One region of the Limnohabitans sp. 103DPR2 genome, then DNA from elsewhere that is predicted to be linked to it. Evidence: predicted binding sites of a transcription regulator. Region 1 holds the regulator's gene; the other holds the start of a gene.
The links. The regulator HrcA, encoded in region 1, represses chaperone genes, less so after heat shock. The targets are predictions, from matches to a motif close to TTAGCACTCNNNNNNNNNGAGTGCTAA.

Region 1 (16,005 bases):
AGAAAGGCATCTTTGGCCTTGAGCCATTCTTCGTCATATTGAAAAAAATACTGCGCCATCTCATGGCCTAACCACCCCATTGGTTGGGCGTTAGCCCACACACGCAGTCGGATCATGATGGGTCGCCTTCGGTCTGCGACAAGCCTGTGATGTGAAAGGTGAGCCCTAAGCCACTGGCCAACCTCACAAGCTTGCCAAGACTGCAGCTTTCTGGATGGGCCTCCACATCTCGAATGAATGAAGTACTCACACCGCAAACTGCAGCAGCCTCTTCACGAGACAATTTTTGTCGTTTGCGCTCGGTTTCTAGCGCTTTGGCCAACTCATGGATGCGTGATGTTTCAATCTTCATAATTTGATCTTATAAGAACACATTAATTTGATAATGGCTTTTTAACCCATATTTTGCTCCAATGAGATCAAAATTATTAGAAATTTATCCAATGATTAACTATTTGATCCTTAGAGAACAAAATAAATTGAAAATTATCGCAGTGCCTTTGAATTTTTCTTGCTATTTCATTTTTCTCTTCAAAATTTCAGCTTGAATGCTGTATTTTCGTACAGTATATTTGAAGCATGCCTACAACTGCTTTCATCACACCTCAGCCAATAAACCCCACCGCCCCCAAGCTGTGGCTCAACATGTGCGCCTGGAAAGTGCCCGCTGGCTTTCCCTCGCCCGCAGCCGACCACACCCAAAAACGCATTGACCTCAACGACCACCTCATTCGCAACAAAGAGGCCACGTTCATTTTCAAAGTAAAGGGCGACTCCATGGTGGGCGCGGGCATTTACGAAGGTGACGCCCTCGTCATCGATCGCTCCATTGAAGCCAAGCACAACAACATTGTGCTGGCCGTGCTCAACAACGAGTTCACCGTGAAGCGTTTGTACAAGCGCGGTGGCGTGGTCAAGCTGGTCGCCGAAAACGCTTTGTACCCACCCATTGTGGTCAAGAGCGGCGAGGAGCTCAGCGTTTGGGGCGTGGTCACTTACAACTTGCACAAGCTGTATTGACACCTCATCAACCTGTCGTGCATCGCTATGAGTTCTGCCCCACAAGCACCCGTTCAACAACTGGCCCTGGTCGATTGCAACAACTTCTACGTCAGCTGCGAACGCTTGTTCCGCCCCGACCTGCGCAACGTGCCCGTGGTAGTGCTGTCCAACAACGATGGCTGCGTGGTGTCGCGCTCCAACGAGGCCAAGGCTTTGGGCGTGCGCATGGGCCAGCCTTGGTTTGAGTGCAAAGCATTGGTGGCAGAGCACGGTGTGTTTGCACTCAGCAGCAACTACGCTTTGTACGCCGACTTGTCCAACCGCGTGATGCAAATTTTGAGCGAGTACTCGCCGCGCTCGGAGGTGTATTCCATTGACGAATGTTTTGTCGACCTCACCGGCACACCCAACTTGCGCGAGGTGAGTTACGCCATGCGCCAGCGCGTGATGCAGTGGACGGGTATTCCAGTTTGCGTGGGCATTGGGCCTACCAAAACACTGGCCAAGCTGGCCAACCATGTGGCCAAGAAGCATCCACGCTCGCAAGGTGTGTTCAATTTCAACGCGCTCACTGAAGCACAAAAAGACAAGCTACTCACACAATTGCCTGTGGAGGAAGTGTGGGGCGTGGGTCGCAAGCTCACCAAGCGTTTGGCCGAGTACAACATTCACACGGTGCAAGATTTAAAAACCGCACACACGCCCACCTTGCGCGCCGACTTTGGCGTGGTGATAGAAAAAACCCAACGCGAATTACAAGAAATACCCTGCGTCGATTTGCAAGAAATTACACCCGACAAACAGCAAATCATTTCCAGCCGGTCGTTTGGCAACATGGTCACCGAACTGCCTGTTTTAAAAGATGCGCTGTCGACGTTTGTGGCCAACGCCTGCGCCAAACTGCGCGCACAAAACAGCCAAGCGGCTGTCATTCAAGCGTTTTTACACACCAATCGTTTTAGAAAAGACTTACCGCAGTACTCACCCAGCTTGGCCGTGCCACTGCCCTACCCCACCAACGACAGCCTGGTCATTTTCAGATGGGTAGACGCGCTGTGCGAGCGCATGTACAAGCCCGAGTACCAATACAAAAAAGCCGGCATTGTGTTGAGCGACATCAGCCCCGTCACGCACTACCAAGGCGACTTGCTAGAAGAGCCTGCGCCTGCGCAAGGTACGCTCATGCAAACCTTGGACGCCCTGAACCAACGCTTTGGCCGGGGCGCAGTGAAGGTGTCCACGCAAGGCGCCTACAGCGGGTGGCAAATGCGGCAAGAAAGACGATCGCCCAACTACACCACCGATTGGACAGAGGTGCCAGTGGTCTAGAATGAATTTCTCGCCATTAAAAACACCACCATGCCCACTTTGCCCGCCACTGCCATCGTTCGAGAAGTCGGTCTGCGCGATGGCCTGCAAAGCATTCAAACCATTTTGCCCACAGCGCAAAAAATAGAGTGGGTCAAGCAGGCCTACGCGGCTGGTCAGCGCGAAATTGAAGTGGGCTCTTTTGTACCGCCCAAACTCATGCCGCAACTGGCAGACACCTGGGACGTACTGGCCTTTGCCAAAACACTGCCCGGCCTCGCGGCCTCTGTGCTCATCCCCAATTTGAAAGGTGCCGAACGCGCATTGGAAGGCGATGCCGACCTGATGGTCTTGCCTTTGTCGGCCAGCCATGCACACAGCCTGGCCAACTTGCGCAAAACGCCCGATGAAGTGGTGCAAGAGCTGGCGCGCATTCGCGCAGCACGCGATGCCTCTGGCAAGAAGACCCTTATTGAAGGGGGTGTGGGTACTGCGTTTGGTTGCACCTTGCAAGGCGAAGTGAAAGTGGAAGAAGTGCTGCGCCTCATGCAGGCCTTGTTAGACGCTGGCGCAGACCGCGTGAGTTTGGCCGACACCGTGGGCTATGCCGACCCGCACTCGGTCAGCGTGCTGGTAGAAAAAGCCTTGCGCATCGCTGGCAACAAACTCTGCTGCGGCCACTTTCACGACACGCGCGGCTTGGCACTGGCCAACGCCTATGCCACGCTCAGCCTGGGCATTCAACGCTTTGATGCGTCGCTCGCCGGCATTGGCGGCTGCCCCCATGCACCTGGCGCCAGCGGCAACGCGGCCACCGAAGACTTGGCCTTTATGCTGGAAGCGTGTGGCGTGAAGACGGGCATCGATATTCCCAAACTGTTGGCCTTGCGCCAGCAAGTGGCTGGATGGCTGACAGGGGAACAAACCAATGGCACTTTGTGGCGCGCTGGCTTGCCCAAGAATTTCAAAGGAGCACTTCATGGCTGATTTGTTTGACAACCCGATGGGTTTGTGCGGTTTCGAGTTCGTAGAGTTTGCATCTCCCGTGGCGGGTGTCATAGAGCCCTTGTTTGAAAAAATGGGCTTCTCTTTGGTGGCCAAACACCGCTCCAAAGACGTGGTTCTGTACCGCCAAGGCGACATCAATTTCATTGTCAACCGCGAACCCAGAAGCTTGGCGGGCTACTTTGCCGCAGAGCATGGTCCTTGCGCTTGCGCGCTGGCGTTTCGAGTCAAAGACTCGCACAAAGCCTACGCTCGTGCGCTAGACATGGGCGCGCAACCCGTCGAGGTGCCGACAGGGCCGATGGAGTTAAGACTGCCCGCCATCAAAGGCATCGGCGGTGCGCCCCTGTATTTGATCGATCGTTACGAAGACGGCAGGAGTATTTACGACATCGACTTTGAATTCATTGAAGGTGCAGACCGCCACCCCGTGGGCCATGGCTTCAAAATCATTGACCACCTTACCCACAATGTGTACAAGGGTCGCATGGCGTTTTGGGGCGCTTTTTACGAGAAGATTTTTAACTTTCGCGAAATCCGTTACTTCGACATCAAAGGCGCACATACCGGCCTCACCAGCCGCGCCATGACGGCACCCGATGGCCTCATTCGCATTCCTTTGAACGAAGAATCTGGCAAAAATGGCGGACAAATTGAAGAGTATTTGATGCAGTTCAACGGCGAAGGCATTCAGCACATTGCGTTGCGCACGGACGACCTGATGAAAAGCGTTGACGCCCTGCAAATGGCCGGCATTCCGCTCATGACGGCCCCCAACGACATCTACTACGAGATGCTGGAAGAGCGCCTGAAAGGTCATGGCGAACCAGTGGCAGAATTACAGGCACGCGGCATCTTGTTGGACGGCTCCACGGCCAATGGCGAAAAGCGTTTGTTGTTGCAAATCTTCTCGCAAACTTTGTTGGGCCCAGTGTTCTTCGAATTTATCCAGCGCAAGGCCGATGAGGGCTTTGGCGAAGGTAACTTCAAAGCATTGTTTGAGTCCTTGGAACGTGATCAAATTAGACGTGGCGCCCTTCAAATAGACGCCTAAAGGAATGTCATGAAAATTAGCAGAATTCACCACGCGGCTTATCGCTGCAAAGACGCCAAAGAAACCGTCGAGTGGTACGCCAAAAACTTGAACATGGATTTTGTGCTGGCCATTGCCGAAGACTTGGTGCCCTCCACCAAAGCGCCCGATCCTTACATGCACATCTTTTTGGATGCAGGTGGTGGCAACGTGCTGGCCTTCTTTGAATTGCCCAACTCGCCCGAAATGGGCCGCGATGAAAACACCCCTGCGTGGGTGCAGCACATGGCCTTCGAAGTGGACAGCATGGAAACCTTGCTGGCCGCCAAAGCCAAGCTAGAGGCCAATGGCGTTGAAGTGTTGGGCCCCACCAACCACACCATCTTCAAAAGCATTTATTTCTTTGATCCCAACGGTCACCGTTTGGAACTGGCCACCAACACCGGCACGCCCGAGATGTACAAAACCTTGGACGAAGTGAAGTGGGACATGCTGAACGAGTGGAGCAAAACCAAGCGCGCACCCAAGCATGCGGCTTGGATGCATGAACCTTCTTGATTGAAAAACGAGTCAGTCGATTTACTTCGACTGACTCAAAGCGTTGCCCACCATCTTGGACGTGATGTCCACAATTTGAATCATGCGCTCGTAGGGCATGCGTGTCGGACCAATAACGCCTAACGTGCCCACCACATGGCCGTCCACCTCATAAGGCGCACTGACCACCGACAACTCTTGCATGGGCACAAACTGGCTTTCACCGCCAATGAAAATACGCACACCATCAGCCTGACTAGACACATCGAGCAGTCGCATGAGCTGCGTTTTTTGCTCAAACAAATCAAAGGCCTGACGCAAGTTGCCCATGTCGCTAGAGAAGTCACTCACCGACAACAAGTTGCGCTCGCCAGAAATCACCACATCGCCTTCGTCTTCACTCAAAGCCTCTGAACTCATTTGCACCGCAGCCTGCATGAGGCTGGCAATTTCAGACTGCAAGTTGACCAGCTCTTGCTTCACACGCATGCGAACTTGTTCGATGGCCATGCCCGCGTAATGCGCGTTCAAATAATTGGACGCTTCAATCAACTGGCTTTGTGAATAATCAGCCTCGGTAAAGATGACGCGGTTTTGCACGTCCCCTTCGGGCGAGACAATGATCAGCAACACGCGTTTTTCAGACAAACGCAAAAATTCAATGTGCCTGAACACCGACGCACGTTTAGGCGCCATCACCACACCCACGTAATGCGACAAACTGGACAACAGGTTGGCGGCGTTGGCAATGACCTTTTGCGGTTGGTCAGGCGCCAGCCTTTGGGTGGGCAATTCGCCCTTTTGAACCGTCAACATGGTGTCGACAAATAGGCGATAACCCCTATTGGTGGGCACCCTGCCAGCCGATGTATGCGGACTGGCAATCAGGCCCAACTCCTCGAGGTCGGACATGACATTTCGAATGGTGGCAGGGGATAATTCAAGCCCGGACGCCTTGGACAGCGTGCGGGACCCCACAGGCTGGCCGTCCGCAATGTAGCGTTCAACCAGCGCTTTGAGCAATAACTTGGCACGATCATCTAGCATTCGGTCATTTTAATGATGTAATTTGCGAATGAAGTCTAAATTTCGTCACGTTGCGCTTTTTGGCAAGTACCACGCCGTGGTTTCTGGCGCGGCTTTGGAAAGCTCGCGTCGGGTACTGGACGATGTGGCCCAATTCATCAGTCGCATCGGCGCCGAAGTGGTGCTGGAAGCCGGCACCGCCGAGCATCTAGGCCTCAACCTCTACCCCACCCTCAAAATGGCCGAAATCGGCCAGCAATGCGATTTGGGCGTGGTGATTGGTGGCGATGGCACCATGCTGGGCATTGGCCGCCAGGTGGCGCAATACGGATTGCCGCTCATTGGCATCAACCAAGGTCGCTTGGGCTTTATCACTGATATTCCCATGGGCCAGTTTGAGCAAACCCTCCAGCCTATGCTGGTGGGCCAATTTGAAGAAGAGCAGCGCAGCATGCTGCACGCCAAGGTGTGGCGCGACAAGCATTGTGTGTTTGACACCTTTGCCATGAACGACGTGGTGGTCAACCGCGGTGCCACCTCGGGCATGGTGGAACTTCGCATTGAAGTCGATGGCCGCTTTGTGGCCACGCAGCGTGCCGACGGCCTCATTGTGGCCACGCCCACAGGCTCCACCGCTTATTCCTTGTCGGCCGGTGGCCCGCTCATGCATCCCACTTTGGGCGGCTGGGTCATTGCCCCTATTGCGCCGCACACACTGTCCAATCGTCCCATCGTGTTGCCGGACACCTCGCACATCAGCATTGAAATTGTGTCGGGCCGCGACGCCAGTGCCAACTTTGACATGCAGTCTTTGGCCAGCCTGTTGTTGGGCGATCAAATTACCGTCGAGCAGTCAATTCACAAAGTGCGGTTTTTGCATCCACAAGGATGGAACTACTTTGACACCTTGCGCAAAAAAATGCACTGGAACGAGGGAGGCGTTTAAGCCATGGCGCTGCGTCACATCAGTCTGCGCGATTTTGTCATCGTGCGCCAACTCGACCTCGATCTATCGCAAGGCTTCAGCGTGCTCACAGGCGAAACAGGCGCTGGCAAATCCATCCTGATCGATGCCCTGCAATTGGCACTCGGCGAACGCGCAGATTCCAGCGTGGTGCGCGAAGGTGCCGCGCGTTGCGAAGTGTCAGCTGAATTTGACTGCCCGCCGCAAGCGAACGCGGTTTTAGAAGAAGCAGGATTCGAAGTCGCTGACACACTTTTGCTCAGACGCAGCGTCGACCCTCAAGGCAAAAGCCGCGCATGGGTCAATGGCAGCCCAGCCACTGCCACCCAATTGCGCGCCTTGGGCGAAATGCTGCTCGACATCCATGGCCAACACGCCTGGCAAAGCCTCACGCGCCCAGATGCAGTGCGCGGCTTGCTTGACGCCTATGCGGGCATCAGCACCGATGCACTCAAAACTGCTTGGCAAACTTGGCGTCAAGCCCAGCAAGCGGTGCAACAAGCCAAGAGCGCACAAGATTCCTTAAGCCGTGAGCAAGAGCGCTTGGCCTGGCAAATTGGTGAGCTCGACAAACTGGCACCCGCCTTGGATGAATGGGAAGAGCTCAACACGCAGCACACGCGCCTGTCGCATGCGCAAGCCCTGATTGATGCCGGCCAGTCGGCCTTGGCCGCCCTGGATGGCGACGAGTCAGCACGCATGGGCAGCCTTAGCGGCGCCATTGCTTTGCTGTCCCAAGCCATCAGCAATTTGCAAGATCAAGCCCACGTCGAGCCCGAATTTCAAAGCATTGCAGAAGTGCTGCAGTCGAGTTTGGCCCAAGCCGAGGATGCAGTGCATTCACTGCAAAGTTATTTGCGCAAAACCGATTTAGACCCCGATCGATTGAACGAGCTGGATCAGCGCATGTCGCAGTGGATGTCTTTAGCGCGCCGCTACAAACGCCCCCCCGAAGAACTCGCGGGCTTGCTGGCAGGTTGGAAACAAGAGCTCAATGCCTTGGAAGCTGCCAGCGATTTAGAAGGCTTGGAAGCACAAGCCAAAGCGGCCGGTCAAGCCTATCAAACCGAGGCTAAAAAACTGTCGCAACAGCGCAAAAAAGCGGCGCCCAAATTGTCACAAGCTGTGACGCAGGCCATGCAAAACTTGGGCATGCAAGGTGGCCGATTTGAAGTGGCTCTGATTGCATTAGACGATGCTGCGCAGCATGGCTTGGAAGACATTCAGTTTTTGGTAGCGGGTCACGCTGGCAGCACGCCTCGCCCTGTTGGCAAGGTGGCGTCTGGCGGAGAACTCTCGCGCATTGCCTTGGCCATTGCCGTCACCACCAGCGAGTTGGGCGAAGCAGGCACCTTGATCTTTGACGAGGTTGACTCGGGTGTTGGCGGTGCTGTGGCCGAAACAGTAGGCCGCCTCATGAAGCAATTGGGCGTGCACCGCCAAGTTCTGGCCGTCACCCACTTGCCCCAAGTGGCCTCTTGCGCAGACCACCATTTGCTGGTGAGCAAGTCGAGCAGCAAAGAAGGTGTGAGCAGCAACGTGTCGCACATTGCCGGTGAGCAGCGCGTGACCGAAATTGCACGCATGCTGGGCGGCGAAAAACTCTCTGCCACCACCTTGGCGCATGCGCGCGAAATGCTGACCAAGTAAATTTCTGAAGTCTGGACATCATGGAAATCGTATTGATCACTGGCATGTCGGGTTCCGGAAAGTCCGTGGCTTTGCACGCGCTGGAAGATGCAGGTTTTTATTGCGTCGACAACCTGCCACCCGAACTGCTCATTCCGTTTGCTGAACTAGAGCGTGATCAAAAAGAACAGCGTGTGGCCATTGCCATTGATGTGCGCAGTGCCACTTCTTTGCCCATGATGCCGGGTCAATTGGAAGTCTTGCGCAATTTAGGCTTTCAAGTCACGTCCATTTACCTCGATGCTGCGTCCGACACTTTGCTGCGCCGCTATTCCGAGACACGACGTCGCCACCCTTTGTCTGGCAGAAATGCGGCCGAAGGCGAACGCGCGCTGACCGAATCCATTGAGTACGAACGCGAGCTCTTGTCCAATCTGCGCGAATCTGCGCACATCATCGACACCAGCTTGCTGCGCGCCGCACAGCTGCAAAGCTATGTGAAATCTTTGGTCAGCTCGCCCGCTGCCAAACTCACCTTGGTGTTTGAATCCTTTGCCTTCAAGCGCGGCATCCCACTCGATGCCGATTACGTGTTTGATGTACGCATGTTGCCCAACCCGCACTACGAGTCGGCGCTGCGCCCCATGTCGGGCAAAGACGAGCCTGTGCAAAAGTTTTTGCAAAGCTATTCCGAAGTCAATTTGATGCAAAGTCAAATTGAGAGTTTTTTAGACCAATGGTTACCTGCGCTTGAAAAAGACCACCGCAACTACATCACCGTGGCCATTGGGTGCACGGGTGGTCAACATCGTTCGGTTTATTTGGTCGAAAAACTCAGCCAGCGCTTTGCTGCCAATTGGCTGACTTTAAAGCGTCACAGAGAACTCGACAGCAAGTGACGCACGGGCTGTGGCAAGCCCAACGAGGTCCATTCTTTTTCTGACCACCACGCGCCCTCGGACAACACAGGCGCTCCTTTGACTGCTTTGAGTTTGACCACGTGACAATGCAAATCTTTGTGCGTCAGCACATGTTTGAAAGCAGGCAACACGTCCCACTTCAAAGCGCCAGCAAGCGAAGCCTTTTGCAATGACGGCGTTAAAGCAGCTTGCATCGCTTCCTCTGAATCAAAGACAGGCAAGCTGTAAAGGCTGGCCCAGATGCCAGACGCAGGTCTTTTTTCCAACCACACCTCACCCCGCGCGTTTTGCGCCAGCATCAGCCACAGCACTTCGCTGCTGCGTTTGAGCTTGCGCGTTTTGACGGGATACTTTTCGGGTTCGCCAAGTGCATGGGCTTTGCATTGCGTTTGCACAGGGCATTCATCGCAATGGGGCTTGCGCGGCAAGCACACCGTGGCCCCCAAATCCATGATGGCTTGTGAGTAGCGCGGCATGGCGGTTTGGAGGTTTCGAGTAGGTAGCGCCTCTTGCGCCATTTGCCACAACACTTTTTCGTTCTTGGCCACCGACAAATCATCTGCGAAGCCCCACACGCGCGTGAGAACACGCTTCACATTGCCATCCATGATGGCCACACGTTCCGAGAAACAAAACGACGCCACAGCGGCCGCAGTGGATCTGCCGATACCTGGCAAGGTGATCAAGGCTTCTGAATTGTTTGGAAACTCACCACCAAAGCGTGACACCACATCTTTGGCGCATTGATGCAAATTGCGCGCACGGCTGTAATAGCCTAATCCACTCCACAGGCCCATCACTTTGTCTTGGGGCGCTGCCGCCAAATCGGCCACAGTGGGAAAATTTTCTAAAAACTTGGCGTAGTACGCCAGCACTGTACTGACCTGCGTTTGTTGCAACATGATTTCAGACAACCACACCCGATAAGGATCACGTGTGTTTTGCCAGGGCAAGTGGTTGCGGCCATGCACCTTCTGCCATGCCACCAAGGTCTCGGCCAAACTGACCGCAGGTTTTATCGCTTTTGGCATACGGGGCAGTAAAAAGTAGAGCGCTGCCCCTGCACAATTTGCTTGATGGGCGTTTCACATGTCCGGCAAGGCAAGCCCGTTCGGCCATACACCGCGGCTTCCAATTGAAAGTACCCGGTGTTGCCCTGCGCATTCACAAAATCTTTGAGGCTGCTGCCGCCCTGTTCGACGGCGCGTGCCAACACTTGGCGAATGGCCGCGTGCAACTTGGCCACCCGAGGGCCGCTCACTTTGTCGGCTTTCACAGTAGGTTTGATACCGGCCATGAACAAGGCTTCCGAGGCATAGATGTTGCCAACACCCACCACCACATCACCCGCCAACAACACTTGTTTGATGGGCGCAGAGCGCTTTTTAAGCCCTACTTGAAACAACTTCAATTCAAAGCCATCGGTCAGGGGCTCCATGCCCAATTTGCTGAGCAATTTCAGGGCAGGCTCGTGATGTTCTGACGCCGACCAAACGGCAGCGCCAAACCTTCGAGGGTCGTGCAAGCGCAAAGTACCCTGGGTGGTGACCAAGTCCATGTGATCGTGTTTGCCAGCAGGCGCCTGCGTTGGGGCGAAATTCAAACTGCCCGACATGCCCAAGTGCAGCATCAACACGCCGCGGTCCATGTCCAGCAGCAAGTACTTGCCGCGTCTGCGCACGCGCAAGACGCTTTGCCCCACCAAAACCGAAGGGGCCACACCCAAAGGCCAACGCAATGGCTTGCCCATGTGCAGGGCCACAACGCGCGCGCCTTCAATCCGGCTGGCAAAACTGAGCCGGGTGACTTCTACTTCGGGCAATTCAGGCATCGAATCGGCAGACAGGACAGAGTGAAAATAAAGGGCCAAACCCTGCGTCGCAAGGGCTCGTGGATTATGATGCCTCTATGAAGTATTGGTTTTCATCGATTGCATTGGTCTGGGCCACAGCGGGGGTATGTGCAGAACCGCCCATTGAAAACTCCAACCTCAATGCGGTTTTGTTTTACCAACTGCTGTTGGGCGAACTCAATGTGCAAGCAGGTGAGCCGGGTGCTGGCTTTGCCATCATTTTGGATGCAGCGCGCAAAACCAAAGACGAAGCACTTTACCAACGCGCCACCGAATTGGCATTGCAATCTCGCTCAGGCGAGGCAGCCTTGCAAGCCGCCAGAAGCTGGAAGTCCAGCTTGCCTGAATCGCAAGAGGCCAACCGCTACATCTTGCAGATTTTGTTGGCCCTCAATCGAATTGAAGAAGCAGGTCGGGCGCTCAAAACCAGCATTGCTAGCCTACCGCTAAGCGAGCAGTCCAATGCCATAGGCTCTATCCCCCGCGTCTTCAGCCGCGTACAAGACAAAAACTTCGCCGCCAAAATTGTGGAGCAGGCCCTGTCGAGCGCCATTCAAAATCCCGAAACAGCTGCGACAGCTTGGACCACCATTGGCCGCATGAAGCGTGACGCAGGCGAAATTCAACCGGCCGCCGAAGCCGCACGCGCAGGTCACGCGGCCAATCGCCGAGCGCCTGGCCCCATCATGTTGGCTTTGAGTTTGCTCAACTTCGTGCCCGACGAAGTTCAGCCCATGATTTCGCAGTACATGTCGGGCGACGCCTTGCCCGATTTGCGTTTGGGCTATGCCCGCACTTTGATTGACTTGGACCAAATGCAGCCTGCGTTGGCTCAACTCTCTCAACTCACCAAACAACATCCTGAATTTGCACCGGGCTGGTTGTTTTTAGGCTTGCTGCAAAGTGACTTGTCGCAAGTGCTGCAAGCAGAGCAATCGCTTCAACAGTATTTGAAGTTGGCCACCAACGCCAATGATCCCGACCGCATGGGCGGTGTTTCAGAGGCGTATTTGGCTTTGTCTCAAATGGCCCAAAAACAAGGTCGTTTTGCAATCGCAGACGAATGGTTAGCCAAAATTCCAGCCGAAGCCGACCCCTTGAAAGTGGCCAGTCGCCGCGCCGCTTTGTTGGCACAACAAGGCCGCAAAGCAGAAGGCCTGAAAGTGCTGGAGCAAGTCAAAACCAGCAACCCGCAAGAAGTCAGGCTCAAAGCCTTGGCGCTGTCTCAGTGGTTGCGTGAAGACAAACAAATTCCCGCAGCGTTTGCCACGATTGAAAAAGCTTTGGCCCAATTTCCAGCCGATACCGATCTGCAATCCGAAATGGCCATGCTGTGTGAAAAGTTGGGCCGCTTCGAGCAAATGGAAAGTCTGCTGCGCGGCATGATCAAAGCCAAACCCAATGACCCCCATGCCTACAACGCCCTCGGTTACTCTTTGGCCGACCGCAAAATTCGTTTGGATGAAGCCCGCGAACTCATTTTGAAAGCGGTGCAACTGGCCCCGCGCGACCCCTTCATTCAAGACAGCTTGGGTTGGTTGGAATACCGCGCAGGCAATCTCCAAGAAGCGCTTCGAATTTTGGAAGCCGCATTCAAAGCCCGCCCCGATGCAGAAATTGCAGCGCATTTGGGCGAAGTGCATTGGAGCTTGGGTCAAAAAGACAAAGCGGGCACCATCTGGCGGGAAGGCCTGATGCTCAAGGCCGACAACGAAACCCTGCTTGAAACCCTCAAGCAATTCAACTTCAAACCCTGAACGTGCTGAAAGCCGGACTGCGCATGAAACGCTTGGGGTTAATGAGTTGCATGGCCAGCGTCTTGCTGTCGGCTTGTGCTGCCAGCACGGTGGCAACCCCAACCTACACACCACCCGCCTCTGCACCTGCAGACAATCAGGTGGTCACGGTGCAAGCCGACACCCCTGCGCCAGCCTTCAAGGCAGGCCGCTTTGCATTGCAAATTGACACGCAACCACCTCAGTCCTTCATCTCTTCCTTTGATTTGACAGGGGGTTGGCCCGATGGCACCTTGAACATCTACAACCCACTGGGCCTGCAAATGGCCCGCTTGGAGTGGACGGCACAAAGCGCCAAACTGATTCAGGGCAGTCAAGTGGGCTATGCGGCCAACCTTGAAAGCTTGGTCTACAAATTGACCGGTACACCTTTGCCCACGGCCGCATTGGTCGATTGGCTGGGCGGCAAACCCACACCCGCCGAGGGCTGGAACGTCGATGTCAGCGAATGGCATTTGCGACGCCTGGTGCTTGAACGCGTTCAACCCGCACCCCGCACGGTGCTTCGCATTGCCTTTGAACCATGAAGTCGCTGCAAAACGTTTTGGCGCCAGCCAAACTCAATTTGTTCCTGCACATCACGGGGCGCAGGACAGACGGGTACCACCTGCTTCAGTCGGTTTTCATGCTGATCGATTGGTACGACACCCTGCACTTTGAGGTTCGTCCCAATGGGCAAATTAGCAGAGAAGACCTCAGCGTTCCCCTGCCCGCAGACGACCTGATCACCCGGGCCGCACGCTTGTTGCAACAAACCAGTGGCACCTCAATGGGCGCTCACATTGCCATCGACAAATCCATCCCGGCCCAGGCGGGCATGGGCGGCGGCTCATCTGATGCAGCCACGTGTTTGCTGGCCTTGAACAAGTTGTGGAACCTGAATTACTCGGTGAACCAATTGGCCCAATTGGGACTTCAATTGGGTGCCGATGTGCCCTTTTTCATCAGGGGTCACAACGCTTGGGTCGAGGGAATTGGCGAGATCATGACCCCTGTCACCTTGTCGCCCGCCCAATTTGCGGTGGTCAAACCACCAGAAGGTCTTGAAACTTCTAAAATTTTTGGGGATCAGGCATTAAAGCGGGATACAAAGCCTGCTACAATTTCGGTCTTTGCAGCAGACCCGTATGGCTTTGGCCACAACGACCTGCAACCAGTGGCCCAGCGCCTCTGCCCCCAAATCAGCGAATCTATCGCCTGGCTTGAAACAGCCAGACTGGCTTCAGCTGTTGTCAAAGGCAGAATGACGGGCTCCGGGAGTGCAGTGTTTGCGCAAGTGCCACGCGGCACGGATTTAAGTCAAATGCCTCAAGTTCCAGCAACTTGGCAAAATTGGAAAATCCGAATGTGTGGCAATTTGGAAGTTCACCCCCAAAAGGGTTGGGCCTCCAGCGACGATTGATCGGTCGGTAGTTTTGGTTTTCCATCACTGCCAACCCGTGTAGGGGAGTCGCCAAGTTGGTTAAGGCACCGGATTTTGATTCCGGCATGCGAAGGTTCGAATCCTTCTTCCCCTGCCAAATATTTGCACGCAGTCACATGCGTCCAATACGACACAGTCAAACGTGTCGTGGATTGAAATTTATGCGCTAACCCGCATCGGCCCATCATTTGATCGCTGAGACGCTCATGCTGCCATCCAACACAAATTCAACATCAGACTTCATGGTCTTTACGGGCAATGCCAATCCTGTGTTGGCGGCCGAAGTTGCCTACGAGTTGGACATTTCGCTGGGTTTGGCCGATGTCGGCCGTTTCTCAGACGGTGAAGTGACTGTCACCTTGAACCAAAACGTGCGTGCGCGCGACGTGTTCATCATCCAGTCCACTTGCGCCCCCACCAACGAAAACCTGATGGAACTGCTGATCATGGTCGACGCTTTGAAGCGCGCCTCAGCTGGTCGCATCAGCGCCATCATTCCTTACTTTGGCTACGCCCGCCAAGACCGTCGCCCACGCTCCACGCGTGTGCCCATCACGGCCAAAGTTGTAGCCAACATGTTGCAAGCGGTGGGCGTCAATCACGTCCTCACCATGGACTTGCACGCCGACCAAATTCAAGGTTTCTTCGACATTCCCGTCGACAACATTTACGCCTCGCCCGTGCTTTTGGGTGACCTGCGCCAAAAAAACTACGAAGACCTCATTGTGGTCTCCCCCGACGTGGGCGGCGTGGTTCGCGCACGTGCTTTGGCCAAACAACTCAACTGCGATTTGGCCATCATCGACAAGCGCCGTCCCAAGGCCAACGTGAGCGAAGTGATGCACGTCATTGGCGACATCGACGGCCGCAACTGCGTCATCATGGACGACATGATTGACACGGCTGGCACCTTGGTCAAAGCCGCTGAGGTTTTGAAAGAGCGCGGCGCCAAAAAAGTTTACGCATATTGCACACACCCTATTTTCTCGGGCCCCGCCATCGACCGCATTGCCAAAGGTTCTGCCCTCGATGAAGTGGTTGTGACCAACACCATTCCGTTGTCACAAGCCGCTGCGGCTTGCCCCAAAATTCGCCAACTCACTGTGGCGCCGCTGTTGGCCAAAACCATTCAGCGCATTGCCCACGGCGAGTCGGTCATGAGTTTGTTCACAGATCAAGACTGATCTGGAACATCAATGTGGGCTGCTGTTCGGCAGTCCTTTTTAAAACAGAGTCGTACTGGTCGCGGTCGACTCAACTTGGAGTGAGTTATGAAATTTGTCGCTTTTGAGCGCTCTATGCAAGGTACGGGTGCGAGCCGCCGTCTGCGCAATTCAGGTAAGACACCTGGTATTGTTTATGGCGGTGTGGATCAACAACCCCAACTGATCGAACTCGATCACAATGCCCTGTGGCACGCCCTGAAAAAAGAAGCTTTCCACGCAAGCATCTTGGACATGGAATTGAACGGTAAAGAAACCAAAGTGTTGCTCCGTGACTTCCAAATGCA
Region 2 (16,005 bases), 190 kb from region 1:
TCGGACAAATCTGCTAAAGCGTTCGCCGAGGCCCCAAAGCTCAGGTAGCGCAAATCAACATGCATGCCAAACTTTAGGAGAACCCTCATGGCGAATGACTATCTTTTCACCTCAGAATCCGTGTCCGAAGGCCACCCCGACAAGGTTGCCGATCAAATTTCAGACGCCATTCTCGACGCGATTTTTGAACAAGACCCCCGCAGCCGTGTAGCCGCCGAAACCCTGACCAACACCGGTTTGGTGGTTCTGGCCGGTGAAATCACCACCAACGCCCACGTCGATTACATCCAAGTGGCGCGCGACACCATCAAGCGCATTGGCTACGACAACACCGAGTACGGCATTGACTACAAAGGCTGTGCCGTCATGGTTTGCTACGACAAGCAGTCCAATGACATTGCCCAAGGTGTGGACCACGCGTCTGACGACCACCTGAACACCGGCGCTGGCGACCAGGGTCTGATGTTTGGCTACGCTTGCAGCGAAACCCCCGACCTGATGCCTGCGCCTATTTATTACGCGCACCGTTTGGTGGAGCGTCAAGCGCAACTGCGCAAAGACGGTCGTTTGCCTTTCCTCCGTCCCGATGCCAAGAGCCAAGTGACCATGCGCTATGTCGACGGCAAGCCCCACAGCATTGACACCGTGGTGTTGTCGACACAGCACAGCCCCGACCAAAGCGAGTCGGCCACCAAAATGAAGGCCAGCTTCAATGAAGCCATCATTGAAGAGATCATCAAGCCTGTGTTGCCCAAAGAGTGGTTGCAAGACACCAAGTACTTGATCAACCCCACAGGCCGCTTTGTGATTGGCGGCCCCCAAGGCGATTGCGGCCTGACCGGTCGCAAGATCATTGTGGACACCTACGGCGGCGCTTGCCCACACGGCGGTGGCGCTTTCTCTGGCAAAGACCCTTCTAAAGTGGACCGCTCTGCTGCTTACGCCGCGCGCTATGTGGCCAAGAACATTGTGGCCGCCGGTTTGGCCACCAAGTGCCAAATTCAAGTGGCTTACGCCATTGGTGTGGCGCGCCCAATGAACATCACTGTCAACACCGAAGGCACTGGCGTGATTGCGGACGACAAGATTGCCGCCTTGGTAAACGAGCACTTTGATTTGCGACCCAAAGGCATTATTCAAATGCTCGACCTCTTGCGCCCCATCTACAGCAAAACGGCAGCCTACGGCCACTTCGGCCGCGATGAGCCCAACTTCACTTGGGAACGTACCAACTTGGCCGCCACACTGCGCTCTGCTGCTGGTTTGAAGTAATTTTCAAACGCCAAGTGCATCCCTTGCGATGCACATTAAAAAAGGGCAAACACCGCGAGGTGCTTGCCCTTTTTCTTTGTTCGATGTGATCTTTATTTAACGGGGTTCTCGATGGCGCCAATGCCATCAATTTCAACACGCACCACATCACCGGCCTTGAGGTATTTGGGCGGTGTAAAGCCAATGCCAACGCCCACTGGCGTGCCCGTGGCAATGACATCACCTGGGTACAAGGTGATGCCGGCGCTCAATGTTTCAACCAGCGTGGGAATGTCAAAAATCAAATCGGGCGTGGCAGCGTTTTGGCGCTCTTCGCCATTCACGTAGCAACGCACATGCGTGTTGGTGCCGTCGAGTTCGTCGGCACTCACCAGCCAAGGTCCCATGGGGCAGAAGGTGTCAAAGGATTTGCCCATGTGCCATTGCATGTGCTTGTTTTGCCAATCGCGCGCCGTCACGTCGTTGACGATGGTGTAACCCCAAACATGCTTCATGGCATCGGCTTTGGTGATGCCCTTGCCGCCTTTGCCAATGATCACGGCCAATTCGGCTTCGTAGTCAATGGCAGTTGACACTGCAGGCATCTCGATCGCCTCGCCCGTGGCGATGACGCACTCGGGCACTTTGGAAAAAATGATGGGCTCGGCGGGAATTTCGCCACCGGCTTTGGCGCTGCTGTCAAAACCGCTGCGGGCAAATTCTTTGGCGTGTGCGTGGTAGTTTTTACCGACGCAAAAGATGTTGCGGCGAGGGTGGGGCAGCGGCGCGCGCAACTGCACGTCTTTCAAAGCAATGGCAGCACCTTGAGGGGGCAATGCTTCACCGCGGGACAAGGTGTCCACCAATGTGAGTGCACCCAGTTCACGATCGGCCAATGGCAGATCAAAAGGCGTGACGGAATTCAGATCTTGAGACACCAAACCCACGTGAGGTTGGTCTTTGTAGAAGAAGGCTGCAATGCGCATGGTATTGGTTTGGGAAGTGAAATTGAGAACAGCCTCTATTGTGCCGTCATCCGCAATTTGTAGGGGTGAGACCAAGTCACCGGCCCACATGTCCCCTTGTGACATAGGTTCATGCAAAAAAGAAAGCGGGGTGTTAGAGTGCGTTTCAAAGGCATTGCACCCGAGCAATGCACCCCAATAAATAGCGCAGGAGACTTCATGAATTTCTTCCATGGGACCCGTCCCACCAAAGCAACTCGACGTCATGTGTTGGGCACTGCCCTCAGCTTAATGGGCGGCCTCTTTTTGCAGATGGGTTTGACTGGCAGCGCCGTTGCCCAAACTGCGCCCTACCCCAACAAATCCATCACCATGATCGTGCCCTTCCCGCCTGGCGGTTTGGCCGACATTGTGGCGCGCCCTGTGGCCGAGGCCATGAGCCGTGAGTTGGGACAACCCGTGGTGATTGAAAACAAAGCAGGTGCAGGCGGCGGCATAGGCATGGGCGTGGCGGCTCGCGCCAAGCCCGATGGCTACACCGTGCTGATGGCGCTGTCGTCTTTGACAGTGATTCCAGAGGCGGATGCCTTGTTGGGTCGCAGCCCTATGTTTTTGCTGAATGAATTGCGCCCCATTGCGCGCTACACCGCAGATCCCACTGTTTTGGCTGTGCGCGCTGACGCGCCTTGGAAAACCGTCAAAGAATTCATTGAAGACGCACGTAAACGACCTGGTGCCATCAACTATGGTTCGTCTGGTAACTACGGCACCATGCACGTCCCCATGGAAATCTTGGCGCAAACGGCTGGCGTCAAAATGACCCACATTCCGTTCACTGGCGCTGGCCCTGCTGTAGTGGCTATGTTGGGTGGACAAATCGACGCTGTTTCAACGGGGCCCGCTACCGTGTTGCAACATGTGAAAGCCGGCAAGATTCGCGTGCTAGGTCATTGGGGCAATGGTGCCTTGGCGTCCTTGCCCGACGTGAGCAGCTTGAAAGATGTGGGCTTCAACGCCGAGTACGCGCAGTGGTCTGGCCTGTTCATTCCCAGCGGCACCCCCGAGCCCATTGCACAGCGCATTCGCGCCGCCGCCAAAGTGGCGGCACAAGACGCCAAAGTGCGCGACGTGATTCAAAACACCGGCAGTCCCGTGGTGTATTTGGACAGCCCTGAATTTGAAAAATACGTGCAAGCCGATGCCAAACGCATGACCGATGTCGTCAAGAAAATTGGCAAAGTCGAATAAGCGCAAACAGAACTGCAACTCATCTTCAAAATTTCGGAGACACACATGAACTCTTACGGTCAATCGACTTATGGCAATGGCACACAGGCCAAAGCGCTGTCCAAGCATGCAAGCAAGCGTCGCAACATGGTGATTGCATTGGCCAGCCTTTTGGTCATGGGCACTGGCATCTTCTTGTCGCAACAAGCGCATGCGCAAAATTATCCCAACCATCCTGTCAAAATCATCGTGCCATTTGCCACAGGCGGTCCTGCCGACAACTACGCGCGGTTCATCGCGCAGCGTCTGCAAGAGAACTTAGGCCAATCATTTGTGGTCGACAACAAGCCAGGTGCAGGCTCTGTCATTGGCACCGACTTGGCAGCCAAAGCCCAACCCGATGGCTACACACTGCTCTTGATGTCCAACACCCAAACCGTGAATGAAACCCTCATTCCCAACAAGCCCTACGCGCTGATGAAGGACTTTGTGGGCATTGCCCCCATCAACTATTCAGACCTGGTGTTGGTGGTCAACCCCACCAAAGGCATGAACTCATTGGCCGACGTCATTCGTGTGGCCAAAGCACAACCTGGCAAGCTGAATTACGCATCGTCGGGTCCTGGGACGCCTTATCACATGGCCGGCGAATTGTTCAAGAGCATGGCCAAGATTGACATGGTGCACGTGCCCTACAAAGGCAGCTCTGGCGCGCGCACTGACGTGCTGGGTGGCCAGGTCGACATGATGTTTGATGCCGTCACCACCATGACAGAACAAGTCAAAGCGGGCAAAGTGAAAGCAGTGGGCACCAGCGGCAAATCTCGTTCAGATGTATTGCCCGACGTCCCCACCTTGAACGAAGCTGGCGTGACTGGCTACGAAGCCACCATTTGGTTAGGCCTGATGGCCCCCAAAGGCACACCAAAAGCCATCATCGACAAACTCAACGAAACCGTTTCAAAAATTGCATCACAAGCTGATGTGAAACAACAATGGGCCAAGCAAGGCGCTGTGCCCATGGTCATGAACCCTGCTGCGTTTGACAAATACTTGAACGACGACATTGCCAAATGGTCCAACGTGATCAAGTCGGCCAATATCAAACTGGACTAATTCTTTTGTCACGCTTTATTCATTTGCTCAGCGGCGGTGCCGCTCAAGGTTTGGTCAACGCTTTAAAGCCGTCCATTGAAACCGCCACCAACACCATGCTGTCCAACACCTTTGGTGCGGTGGGCTTGATGAAGCAAAAGCTCATCGATGGCGCGCCTTGCGATGTGGTCATTTTGACAGCGGCGCTGATTGAGCAACTCACTGCCTCAGGCCACGTGGTGGCTGGCAGTGCGCGCCATCTTGGCCCCGTGAAAACGGGCGTTGCCGTGAAGCACGGCACACCGCATCCCCAAGTAGAAACAGCCGAGCAACTCAAAGCCGCCATGCTGGCCGCCACAGGCATTTATTTTCCCGATCCCCAATTGGCCACAGCAGGCATTCACTTCATGAAGGTGCTCAATGGCTTGGGCATTGCCGAGACCGTGGCCAGCAAACTGCGCCCCTACCCCAACGGAAACACGGCCATGAATGCCATGGCAGCATGCGATGACCCGCATGTCATTGGCTGCACCCAAGTCACCGAAATTTTGATCACCGAAGGCGTTGATTTGGTGGCCAACTTGCCCCTCGAATTTGAATTGGCCACCATGTACACCGCAGGCGTTCGATCGACCAGCACATGCAAGGTCGAAGCGCAGGCCATGATTGACATTTTGACCAGTCCAGAGCAAGCAGCACTGCGCGCCAAGGGCGGCTTCTTGCCCCTGACCTGATTCAGTTCAGGCCAGCGCAGCTTTGGCCAAGTTGTCTGGCGTCATCGGCAACTGCCGCACACGCACGCCCACCGCATGAAAGACCGCATTGGCAATGGCCGCTGTGGTGGGGCCTTGTGTGGCCTCACCTGCGCCCAACGGCGGATTGAGTGATATTGCGTTGAGTGAATCTCCCGGCATCAAATGCACCTGCACTTCGGGCACTTCACTGAAACGCAAAATGGGATACGCGTCCCAATGGGTGCTGGTGATGTGGTTTGCATCCCAATGCGCTTGCTCTTTCAATGCCCAACTGGTGGACTGAATGGCGCCACCTTCCAACTGAGAGATGGCGCCATCGGCATGAATGATTTCACCAATGTCGGCCACCACCCACAATCTGCGCACGTTCACTTGGTGCGTCACCTCTACTTCGGCCACCACAGCGCAATAAGCGCCTTTGCTTTTGTAGCGTGCATACGCAATGCCCAAACCCCAGCCTTCTTTGTGCGCCAAGCTTTGACGACGTTCTAACCAATTCACTTGATCTGCTGCGGTTTGAACAACCGCTTTGGCGCGAGGATCTTCAAGCTTGCTCAAACGAAATGCCACAGGATCGCAATCTTGATCGTTGGCAATTTCATCCATGAAACTTTCGCAGGCAAACACATTGGCATGCGCGCCCAAACTTCTCAACGCAGAGGTTCTGAATGGCAAGCCCAACAAGCGGTGCGCATTCACCTTCACGTGTTGGCTGCTGTAGGGCGGTATGGCATTGCGCTCTGCACCAGCACCTGCTGCTGCGGCCACATTGATGGGCTCCAGCACAGGAAACTTTTGCGCTGTTTGCCAACTGTCTTTGAAGGCCGGCGTGGCCGCGCGGCCAGGCCTTGAACTGTGGCCTTGGCTCCAGACGTCGTGTTGCCAACTGAGCAACTCAACAGGGCCGCCATCTTTGGCCGCGCGAATGCTTGTTGTTTCAGCGCTGGCTTGCACCGTGGCCTGCAACTTCACGCGCATCGCAGGCGCCAAAGGCGATTGCTGCATCTCCTCTTCTCGCGTCCATTGCACACGCACGCACTGCCCTGGCACATGTCTGGCCATCCATGCCGCATCATAGGCCACATCGTCCGCACCGTTGTGTCCGTAACAGCCAGCGCCTCGCATGTGCTGCACTTCAATCTGCTCAGCCTTCACACCAAACGCCAACGCCAAATCTTTGCGCAAAGGGAAAATACCCTGCGTATGACTCCACACCTTCAAACCACTGTTGGTCTCAGCTGAGTCCCAAACCGCCAGCGCCACACTGGGCCCCATCGACCCATGGTGCAATGCGGGGCGGAAATAAACAGCTTCGTACACCTTTGCGCCGGTACTCGCTTCTTGAGGCTGACCTGCTTCATGAAACACCTGCGAATCCATCGCAGGCGCCACGTCAAACAAATCAACACCCCCCTCACGGCATTCAGGCAAGGTCTCAACATCCCATTTCAACAAACGCTGCAACTTGCTAGCGGCCTTCTCGGCCATATCTTCAGTAGGTGCAACAACACCTACCAAGCTGCCATCGCGAAACGCTTGGATCTCTTCAGACATTGCAGCCAAAGCGTCAGTCCACCCTTCGTCTCGCAACGTGCAACGTAAACCAGGCCCTCGCACCATCCGCCCATGTAGCAATTTAATGTTGATCTGACCCCCATTGTTTTTTATTGGGGTCAGATCAACATTAATTCCGAGGTCTTGGAGAAAGACGGGTTGGCCAAATACCAGCGCGGCCAAGTCTTCGCGGCCTTCTGTCAAATTCAAGGCGGAGGACTTGGTGGAGACAATGACATCCACAGGCAACTGCGCATCAAGCTGTGAACGCAATTCTGCGTAAGACGTGCATGCGTGCATTTTGAAAAGATGCGCTGCATGCGCACACGCTTGCCGAATGGCCAAACCGGAATCTTGAACGGACAAGCTGCCAGACGTCATGCCTTCATCGGGGCTATTGGCGGTGTTCGCTGCCTCTATGCGAATCCGTGTCAATGGCAGATCCAACTCGTGGGCCGCCATCAGCTTCAGTGCATGCCCGATGCCTTGACCCAATTCGGCTTTGCCAGTGAACACTGTCACAGAACCATCGGCTTCAAAGCGCAGCCAATGCGCCAGCAAAGGGTTGGCTTTGAGACTCACAGAAGTAGGCAAAGGCTGAATCATGCTGACACCTCGGCGTCGATCAGCTTCAAACCACACTGGCGCGCTGCTGTTTTCACTGCTCTGAGAATTCGGTTGTGTGCGCCACATCGGCACAAGTGCGGCTCTAAGGCTTCGCGAATTTGTCGTTCAGAAACAGTCGCTTGCGCATTCATCAGCAAAGCGGTCGCGCTGATCAGCAAGCCACTGGTGCAGTAGCCGCACTGTGCCGCTTGTTCGGCAATGAAGGCCGATTGCAGTGCTTTCAAGTAAGGCGTACTGGGCAAGTCGGGGTTCTGTGCCGACTCTAACGTCACAACACTGCGTCCCACCAATGCATCCACCGGTAATTGGCAGCTTGGCTTTGATTGGGCATCGATCAAAACATGACAGGCCCCACATTGCTCTTGGCCGCAGCCGTATCGACTGGCCGTTAAGCCCAATTGATTGCGAATAGTTTGCAGAGCGGTGCTGTCAGCGCCTGATTTGAAGGTGACAACTTGACCGTTGACATTCAACTGATGGGTTTGCAAGATGGTGGCTCTACTCTTTGTGAGCGGTCATATTAAAGGATCCTTTAATACGGCAGATCTAAATTAAAAAATACTTTAATTTGACCCGCGTAGAAATCATCGATTCCTATCATTTCAGAATTTTCCAAAAGCCGCCCTTTGACGGACCAATTCGCTCAAGTCGACCGTCAGCGCGCAAAGATTGAATGGCACGCTCGATGGTTCTCTCCGATAACTCAAGGGTGATTGCAAGCTCAGCTATCGTTAAGCTTGAGTCCTGCTTGATGAGACTCAAAATCTCCAAAGTAGGTTTCCCCGACAATTTCCCCGACATTTTCCCCGACATTTTCCCCGACACGGTCTCCAATGCACAGTCCATTGTCAGTAACGACTGGTCATACGGCTCAAATAACTCCTTCATTTTCAGCAACCGCCCCTCACTTTGCCAACTGGTCAAAATGCGGGGCAATCCTGATCCAGCGCGCTCGCCCAAGTTGATCATCAAGAACATTTGTTGCAGCGTGCGATTCCGGCAATCGCTTTCCCCGCCTTTAAGCGCCTGGGCAACGGGAACACGCAGCGCACCAGGATTGCGAAACTCAAAACCTGAAGGCCTTTTAATGACCCGCACCGAAGCCCGATCTGATTAGTCGGCATGGACCAAGGCCTCCCGCAGCGCTTGATGAATAGGCGTGTCGTCTACACGCTTGTCGCCCTGCAGATGAAATGGCACCTTTAAATCGGCCGTCAATTTGCGGATGACCTTTCTGTAAAAGTCAAATAAATTACCTGACCAAGTGCCGTCTGGCACCACCCTGTCTAGCCATCGAACAGAGGTATTGGGTTCATAGGGTTGTTCTTGGTAATCCACAAAATACATTGGGGCACAAGTCATGATGGCTGGCCATTGACCAAACATCAGCAAGCCAGCCAATGTGAGTCCGTTCTCTTTGGTTTCTCTGTCTTCTCGCCAGGCCCCTAGTAAGTGCAGAAACTCGGTGTCGTCCGCCCCTACCCATGGATGCCCGGACTTGTAACTTGCAAACTGATTTCGGTAAGCATGCAAACTCTCTAGGTCAATGTCATTCAAGCCATATCGATTGCAGATGTACGTATCTCGGCTGTCTTGCACCTGTTCTGCCAACATGCGTTTGACTGTGGTGTCATCGCACTTGCGGTCACCATCATTCAGCCGACGATAAGTGTTGCCAAGAGGCTGACCGTTCAGGTAAACCGGTTTGTCTTTTCGACCCGCCTGCGGTATGGACAAGATTAAAACAGCCTGACCCTACAAAATCACCTCCTGCACATCAATGTCGTTGAGTAGGTTGACGCTGACTTTGCCGGCATTGTTCAAGTTGTTGAACAAATCGGACCGCACTTTGTTGATGTCTTTCACCCCAAGCACACTGAATACGCCCGATTTTTCTTGGATACCCAAAATTACCAAGCCTCCATGCGCGTTAGCCATGGCAGAGTAGGTTGGCCAGAAATCCTTGGGTACTTCGCCTTGGCCAGAGGCACCTTGAGCAGCCTTGCATTCCAGTTCTAGGCTTTCGCGCAACAAACCTAAGTCCTCTAGTGAGGTTAGCTTGGTCATTCTGTATCTCTTTGCATGTTGAAGGCTCGCATAATTTATTAGAACTTTTTATTTCAATTAAAAGATTAACAAGCTATCAAGCAATTGCAAGCTTTGAAAGCAAATGCAAGATCTACCTAATAAAACTAAATCTGCCTGCTGCATAACCCCTTTCAAATCCCCTCATTTTTCAAGCCACCTCTTGAAATCCTCCCAAACACCCTTATCATTAGCACTCGCAGGAGATGAGTGCTAACAACCTCAGCACCCTCCAAAGAACCCTAAAGTATTCAATTTTGAATACTTTTTGTTTTTAACCTTGTTTCATATTTAGGAGATGCAATGAAACTACGTCCTCTCGGCGATCGCGTGATCGTTAAACGTGTCGAAAGCGAAACCAAAACTGCCTCTGGCATCGTGATCCCTGATGCAGCTGCTGAAAAGCCTGATCAAGGTGAAGTCTTGGCCGTTGGCCCAGGCAAGCGCAACGACAAAGGCGAAGTGTTGGCCATGAACGTGAAAGTCGGCGACCGCGTGTTGTTCGGCAAGTACAGCGGCCAAACCGTCAAGGTGATGGGCGATGAGCTGTTGGTCATGAAAGAAGAAGACCTCTTCGCGGTCGTGGAATAAATATTTTTTGTGGGACTGATCGGCCATCGCGCGAAGCGCATGACCGCTCTATCCCCAACTGATTAACTGAATTTAGGAGCTAAAAATGGCAGCAAAAGACGTAATTTTCGGCGGCGAAGCCCGCGCACGCATGGTTGAAGGCGTGAACATTTTGGCCAACGCGGTCAAAGTAACTTTGGGACCTAAGGGTCGCAACGTGGTGCTCGAGCGCTCTTTCGGCGCCCCCACCGTGACCAAGGACGGTGTGTCCGTGGCCAAAGAAATCGAACTCAAAGACAAGTTGCAAAACATGGGCGCCCAGATGGTCAAGGAAGTTGCTTCCAAGACTTCTGACAACGCTGGTGACGGTACAACAACTGCTACCGTGTTGGCACAAGCCATCGTTCGCGAAGGCATGAAGTACGTTGCCGCCGGCATGAACCCCATGGACTTGAAGCGCGGTATCGACAAAGCTGTCACAGCCTTGATCGAAGAGTTGAAGAAAGCCACTAAGGCCACTACAACCACCAAAGAAATCGCTCAAGTTGGTTCTATTTCTGCCAACAGCGACCACAGCATTGGCGAGATCATTGCTAAAGCCATGGACAAAGTGGGCAAAGAAGGCGTGATCACTGTTGAAGACGGCAAGTCACTCGACAACGAACTCGACATCGTTGAAGGCATGCAATTCGACCGTGGCTACCTGTCACCCTACTTCATCAACAACCCCGAGAAGCAAGCTGCTTTGCTCGACAACCCCTTCGTGTTGTTGTTCGACAAGAAAATCAGCAACATCCGTGACTTGTTGCCTACATTGGAAGCCGTTGCAAAAGCTGGCCGTCCTTTGTTGATCATTGCTGAAGAAGTTGAAGGCGAAGCCTTGGCAACTTTGGTGGTCAACACCATTCGCGGTATCTTGAAGGTTGTGGCTGTGAAAGCGCCTGGCTTCGGTGATCGTCGCAAAGCCATGTTGGAAGACATCGCGATCTTGACCGGCGGTAAAGTGATCGCTGAAGAAGTGGGCCTGACACTCGAAAAAGTGACATTGGCTGACTTGGGTCAAGCCAAACGTATCGAAGTGGGCAAAGAAAACACCATCATCATCGACGGTGCAGGCGCAGCTGGCGACATCGAAGCACGTGTGAAACAAATCCGCGTTCAAATCGAAGAAGCCACTTCTGACTACGACCGTGAAAAACTGCAAGAGCGCGTGGCCAAGTTGGCTGGCGGTGTTGCCGTGATCAAGGTTGGCGCGGCCACCGAAGTCGAAATGAAAGAAAAGAAAGCCCGTGTTGAAGACGCATTGCACGCTACTCGCGCTGCTGTGGAAGAAGGCATTGTGGCTGGCGGTGGCGTTGCCTTGTTGCGCGCTCGTCAAAACGCTGGCGCCATCAAAGGCGACAACGCTGACCAAGACGCTGGTATCAAGCTGGTGTTGAAAGCCATCGAAGCGCCTTTGCGCGAGATCGTGTACAACGCAGGTGGCGAGCCATCTGTGGTGGTGAACGCTGTGATGGCCGGCAAAGGCAACTACGGCTTCAACGCTGCCAACGACACCTACGGTGACATGATTGAAATGGGCATTTTGGACCCCACCAAAGTAACACGCACAGCTTTGCAAAACGCAGCATCCGTGGCTTCTTTGATGTTGACCACAGAGTGCATGGTTTCAGAAGCACCGAAAGACGACGCACCTGCCGGTGGCATGCCTGACATGGGCGGCATGGGTGGTATGGGCGGCATGGGCATGTAATTGCCCGCTGCCTCAAGGGTCTGCACAGACCTTTGACCTCGCACAAGAAACCCCGCAAGAAATTGCGGGGTTTTTTTTCGACCGCGCATTCTCAAAACAAGTCATCTAAGATGAGCTCGTGAATTACTTAACTTCTTATCAGGTAATCAAACACCCATGACCGCAAGCTTTCAAATTCAACACAGCGCCATGCTGCTCAAATATTCGGGCATCAGCTTTATTTCCGGCGCAGTGAACCATGGTTTCTTCAGTGGCGAACGTTCCCTCTGGACTGCAGCAATAGGCATCGTCCTTTTTGTGGCCGGCGCATGGATGGAGCACCGCAGTCAAAACAACACGCAAAGTTTGATTGAATCACTTTGGGTGGGCACGTTGCTGTCCATTGGTTTAGGCTTCTTCACAGGCGGACTACAACATTTTCCTGACTCGCCTGCGCGCAGTGCGTGGGTGGTGCCATTAGGATTCGCCATTTCTATTTTGGCGCTGATGTTCACACTCAAAATGCGCATGCAACGCGCATTGATCGTGTATTCATTGAGCTTGGGGCTTGCGGTTTGCGCCAGCAGTTGGGCCGCTTATCAAGCCTTCGAGCGCAACCCAGAATGGGCGGCTGGTGGTCATGCACATGGCGCAGAAGACGCGCATGACACACACAGTGCGCCCGACAGCACACCCATGCACAGCGCAATGGTGATCGATCGCACACTCCAAGTCGACATGAACGACACGATGCGCTTCACACCCGATCTGTTGCAAGTTGCAGCGGGTGAAACGCTCAAATTGGTGGTGCACAACAGCGGTAAATTGCCGCATGAAATGGTCTTGGGCTCTGAAGCCGCGCTCCAAGCCCACGCGGTTGAGATGAAACAATCGCCAGGGCACTCAGGCGGGCACGATCACGCTTCTGGCAATGACTTGCTGGCACTGAGCGTCAAACCAGGCGAAACCAAAGAATGGGTGATCAAGTTCGACCAAGCTCAAACTTTGCAGATGGCTTGCCTCATCCCAGGTCATTTTGAAGCCGGTATGAAGGGGCAAGTGATTGTGCAGGACAAGGGGGCAACAACGCCATCAGCGCAAACGAAAAAACCCGTCAACGAACACGATCACAGTAGCCACAAGCACTGAAGAAAGCTGGGCCAGAAATGTCTGGCCCTGTTCAAATTCAAGCTGCGCGAACCCTTTGCAGCAATTGGGCTGTAGAGGCATCTAGCCCGGCAACATCACCCGATTCAAAGCGAGCATGAATGTCTTTGGCCAACACTTTGCCCAACTCGACACCCCATTGGTCAAAACTGTTGATACCCCACACTGCACCGCTCACAAAGACGCGGTGTTCTTGCAAGGCAATCAAGGCGCCCAAATTGAAAGGCGTTAAGTCTTCCAGCAAGATGAAGGTACTGGGCCTATTGCCTGCAAAGTTTTTATGACCCCCTGCATCCGACTTGCCCACCATCAAGGCCTGCGCTTGCGCCAGCACGTTGGACAACAACAAAACTTGGTGATCGGGCAACGCATGCGTGGCATTTTTCACCGCCACAAACTCCAGCGGCACCACATCGGTTCCTTGGTGCAGCATTTGGAAAAAAGCATGCTGCCCGTTGGTACCAGGCTCGCCCCACAACACCGGTGACGTGCCATAAGGCAAAGCTTGTCCCGCATGGTCCACTTGCTTGCCGTTGCTTTCCATCTCGAGCTGCTGCAAGTAAGGCGCAAAACGTTTCAGGGCGCTGTGATACGGCGCAATGCACCGGCTGGTGTAGTGCAAAAAGTTGCGATACCAAACATCCAACAAGCCCAAACGGATGGGCAAATTCTGCGCCGCATTGGCATGCAAAAAGTGCTGGTCCATGGCGTGTGCGCCCGCTAAAAATTCACGGAACTTGTCCGCTCCAATGGCAATCGCCAAAGGCAATCCAATGGCCGACCACAATGAATAACGACCGCCGACCCAATCCCAAAAACCAAAACAAGTTTGAATGCCAAACTGGCCAGCGGCTTCGACATTGGTGGTGAGCGCTGCAAAGTGACGCGCCACATCGGTGCCGCCTTGCGCTTCAAACCATCGCTTGGCCGACAAAGCATTGGTCATGGTTTCCAACGTGGTGAAGGTTTTAGAGGCCACCAAGAACAAAGTGTTCTCTGACTTCAAGCCCTTCAAAACCTCATCAAGCTCATGACCATCCACATTGGACACAAAGTGAAAACGCTTGCCCTGCAGCGCATAAGACTGCAAAGCCATCACCGCCATTTGCGGCCCCAAATCAGAGCCGCCAATGCCGATGTTCACAACGTCGGTGATCTGCGTGTCCAAGCGAATCTTCTCAGCATACGACAGCATCGCATTCAAAGTCTGGTGCACATCGTTCAACGCTGCCTTGACTGGTGCTGGCAGCGCTTGCGCAGCGGCACCTTCAGCAGGATGGCGCAACAACCAATGCATCACAGCGCGTTGCTCAGTGTTGTTGATGGCCTCACCTCGGGACATGCGATCGCGATGCGTCAACACACCGGCTTGCGCCGCCAAAGCCAACAATTGCGATTCAACCTTGGCATCCCAATGGTTCTTCGACAGATCAGCAAACACGCCGGGCGCTTCTTGACTGAAACGCGACGCACGCTTTGCATCGGCTGCAAACGCATCGCGCAAATCAAATCCAGAAAACGCCTGGGCCAGTTCGCTCAGGCCCTGCCAAGCGGCTGTTTGATCTCCTCGCATCGCGGTCCTTTATGCCTTTTGCGCAGCCAACATCAAGCCTTCTAACTTGATGGCATCGACACAGAAAGCACGAATGCCTTCCGCCAATTTCTCTGTGGCCATCGCGTCTTCGTTCAACGCAAAACGGAAACTCGCTTCGTTGTATTGCACCAAAGGCAAGTCCATGCCTTTGGCCGCTTGCGCGTCCAGTGCAGGTGTCAAGGCCTTGTCATTGGCGGCCAACAAGGCCAACAAGTCGGGACTGATGGTGAGCAAGTCGCAACCTGCCAAAGCCACAATCTGGCCGACGTTGCGGAAGCTGGCGCCCATCACCTCAGTGGCAATGCCATTCTTCTTATAGTAGTTGTAGATGGCACGCACAGACTTCACGCCAGGATCGTTGGCGCCAGCATTTGTCGCTTCATCCCAAGCTGCGCCCGCTGTCTTTTTGTACCAGTCGTAAATGCGGCCCACAAAGGGCGAGATCAGTTGCACTTTGGCTTGACCACAGGCCACCGCTTGCGCAAACGAGAACAACAAAGTGAGGTTGGTGTGAATGCCTTCACGCTCCAACTCGGCGGCCGCTTGAATGCCCTCCCAAGTGGCGGCAATTTTAATCAACACGCGATCACGCGTAATGCCCTGCGCCCCATACAGGCTCATCAATCGGCGCGCACGCGCCAAGGTGCCTGCAGTGTCAAAGCTCAAACGTGCATCCACTTCGGTCGACACACGGCCAGGAATGGTCTTCAAAATTTCACATCCAAAGCGCACCAACAAATGGTCCATCACCACATCAAGCGGCTGCCCCTTGTGGGCTGCAACAGACTCCGTCAGCAATGGTGCATATTCTGGTTTTTGCACCGCCTTCAAGATCAAGGAAGGGTTGGTGGTCGCGTCCTGGGGCTGGAACTGGGCCAGTTGTTTGAAATCACCGGTGTCAGCCACCACGGTGGTATGAGATTTGAGGGCGTCGAGTTGGTTCATATCAAAAAATTTAAAACAAGGCTTGAATTATCGATGAAACAAAGTTACATTACAAACTCATTTTTATGTAACAAATAAACATGTCTTTCGATTTAGTCTTTTTTGGCGGCACTGGCGACCTGGTTTGGCGCAAATTAATGCCCGCCCTTTTTCAGGCATTTCGCCACGGCACCCTGCCCGAAGGCGGCCGCATCATTGGTGTCGCACGCGATGCCATGAGCGATGAGCAGTATCGCACCCTCATCCAGTCTCGCTTTGAGCAAGTCGAGGGCGCCAAACGCCCCAACGACGAAGAATTTGCCCGCTTCAAAGCCATGCTCCATTACGAGCGTGTGGACTTGTCCAATCCAGCCGATTACGCCAAATTGGCCGGGCGTCTGGCCGAGCGTCAAACCGACCATGTGGTGATGTACCTCGCCACAGCCCCCAGCTTGTTCA

Region 2: groES (co-chaperone GroES) is a predicted target of HrcA. The motif match lies at 9,750-9,776, and genes of this name have one in related genera.

What each region holds. Positions count from the first base shown of each region.
Region 1 is NZ_CP011834.1:903,309-919,313, reverse strand. It holds gene L103DPR2_RS04520 (HipA domain-containing protein) at 1-116, opposite strand, end outside; gene L103DPR2_RS04515 (helix-turn-helix domain-containing protein) at 113-352, opposite strand; gene L103DPR2_RS04510 (LexA family protein) at 580-1,020, shown strand; gene L103DPR2_RS04505 (Y-family DNA polymerase) at 1,048-2,331, shown strand; gene L103DPR2_RS04500 (hydroxymethylglutaryl-CoA lyase) at 2,362-3,297, shown strand; gene hppD (4-hydroxyphenylpyruvate dioxygenase) at 3,290-4,369, shown strand; gene L103DPR2_RS04490 (VOC family protein) at 4,379-4,906, shown strand; gene hrcA (heat-inducible transcriptional repressor HrcA) at 4,928-5,932, opposite strand; gene L103DPR2_RS04480 (NAD kinase) at 5,961-6,857, shown strand; gene recN (DNA repair protein RecN) at 6,861-8,525, shown strand; gene rapZ (RNase adapter RapZ) at 8,546-9,403, shown strand; gene mutY (A/G-specific adenine glycosylase) at 9,379-10,455, opposite strand; gene mutM (bifunctional DNA-formamidopyrimidine glycosylase/DNA-(apurinic or apyrimidinic site) lyase) at 10,440-11,255, opposite strand; gene L103DPR2_RS04455 (tetratricopeptide repeat protein) at 11,333-13,033, shown strand; gene L103DPR2_RS04450 (lipoprotein insertase outer membrane protein LolB) at 13,057-13,599, shown strand; gene ispE (4-(cytidine 5'-diphospho)-2-C-methyl-D-erythritol kinase) at 13,596-14,474, shown strand; tRNA gene L103DPR2_RS04440 (tRNA-Gln) at 14,516-14,592, shown strand; gene L103DPR2_RS04435 (ribose-phosphate pyrophosphokinase) at 14,702-15,679, shown strand; gene L103DPR2_RS04430 (50S ribosomal protein L25/general stress protein Ctc) at 15,767-16,005, shown strand, end outside.
Region 2 is NZ_CP011834.1:712,559-728,563, reverse strand. It holds gene metK (methionine adenosyltransferase) at 88-1,272, shown strand; gene L103DPR2_RS03490 (fumarylacetoacetate hydrolase family protein) at 1,365-2,237, opposite strand; gene L103DPR2_RS03485 (tripartite tricarboxylate transporter substrate binding protein) at 2,508-3,464, shown strand; gene L103DPR2_RS03480 (tripartite tricarboxylate transporter substrate binding protein) at 3,510-4,559, shown strand; gene L103DPR2_RS03475 (molybdate ABC transporter substrate-binding protein) at 4,565-5,272, shown strand; gene L103DPR2_RS03470 (xanthine dehydrogenase family protein molybdopterin-binding subunit) at 5,279-7,453, opposite strand; gene L103DPR2_RS03465 ((2Fe-2S)-binding protein) at 7,450-7,962, opposite strand; gene L103DPR2_RS14470 (HTH domain-containing protein) at 8,072-8,572, opposite strand; gene L103DPR2_RS14465 (hypothetical protein) at 8,588-9,211, opposite strand; gene L103DPR2_RS14460 (AlbA family DNA-binding domain-containing protein) at 9,230-9,541, opposite strand; gene groES (co-chaperone GroES) at 9,863-10,150, shown strand; gene groL (chaperonin GroEL) at 10,236-11,882, shown strand; gene L103DPR2_RS03445 (cupredoxin domain-containing protein) at 12,039-13,010, shown strand; gene pgi (glucose-6-phosphate isomerase) at 13,048-14,601, opposite strand; gene tal (transaldolase) at 14,611-15,567, opposite strand; gene zwf (glucose-6-phosphate dehydrogenase) at 15,648-16,005, shown strand, end outside.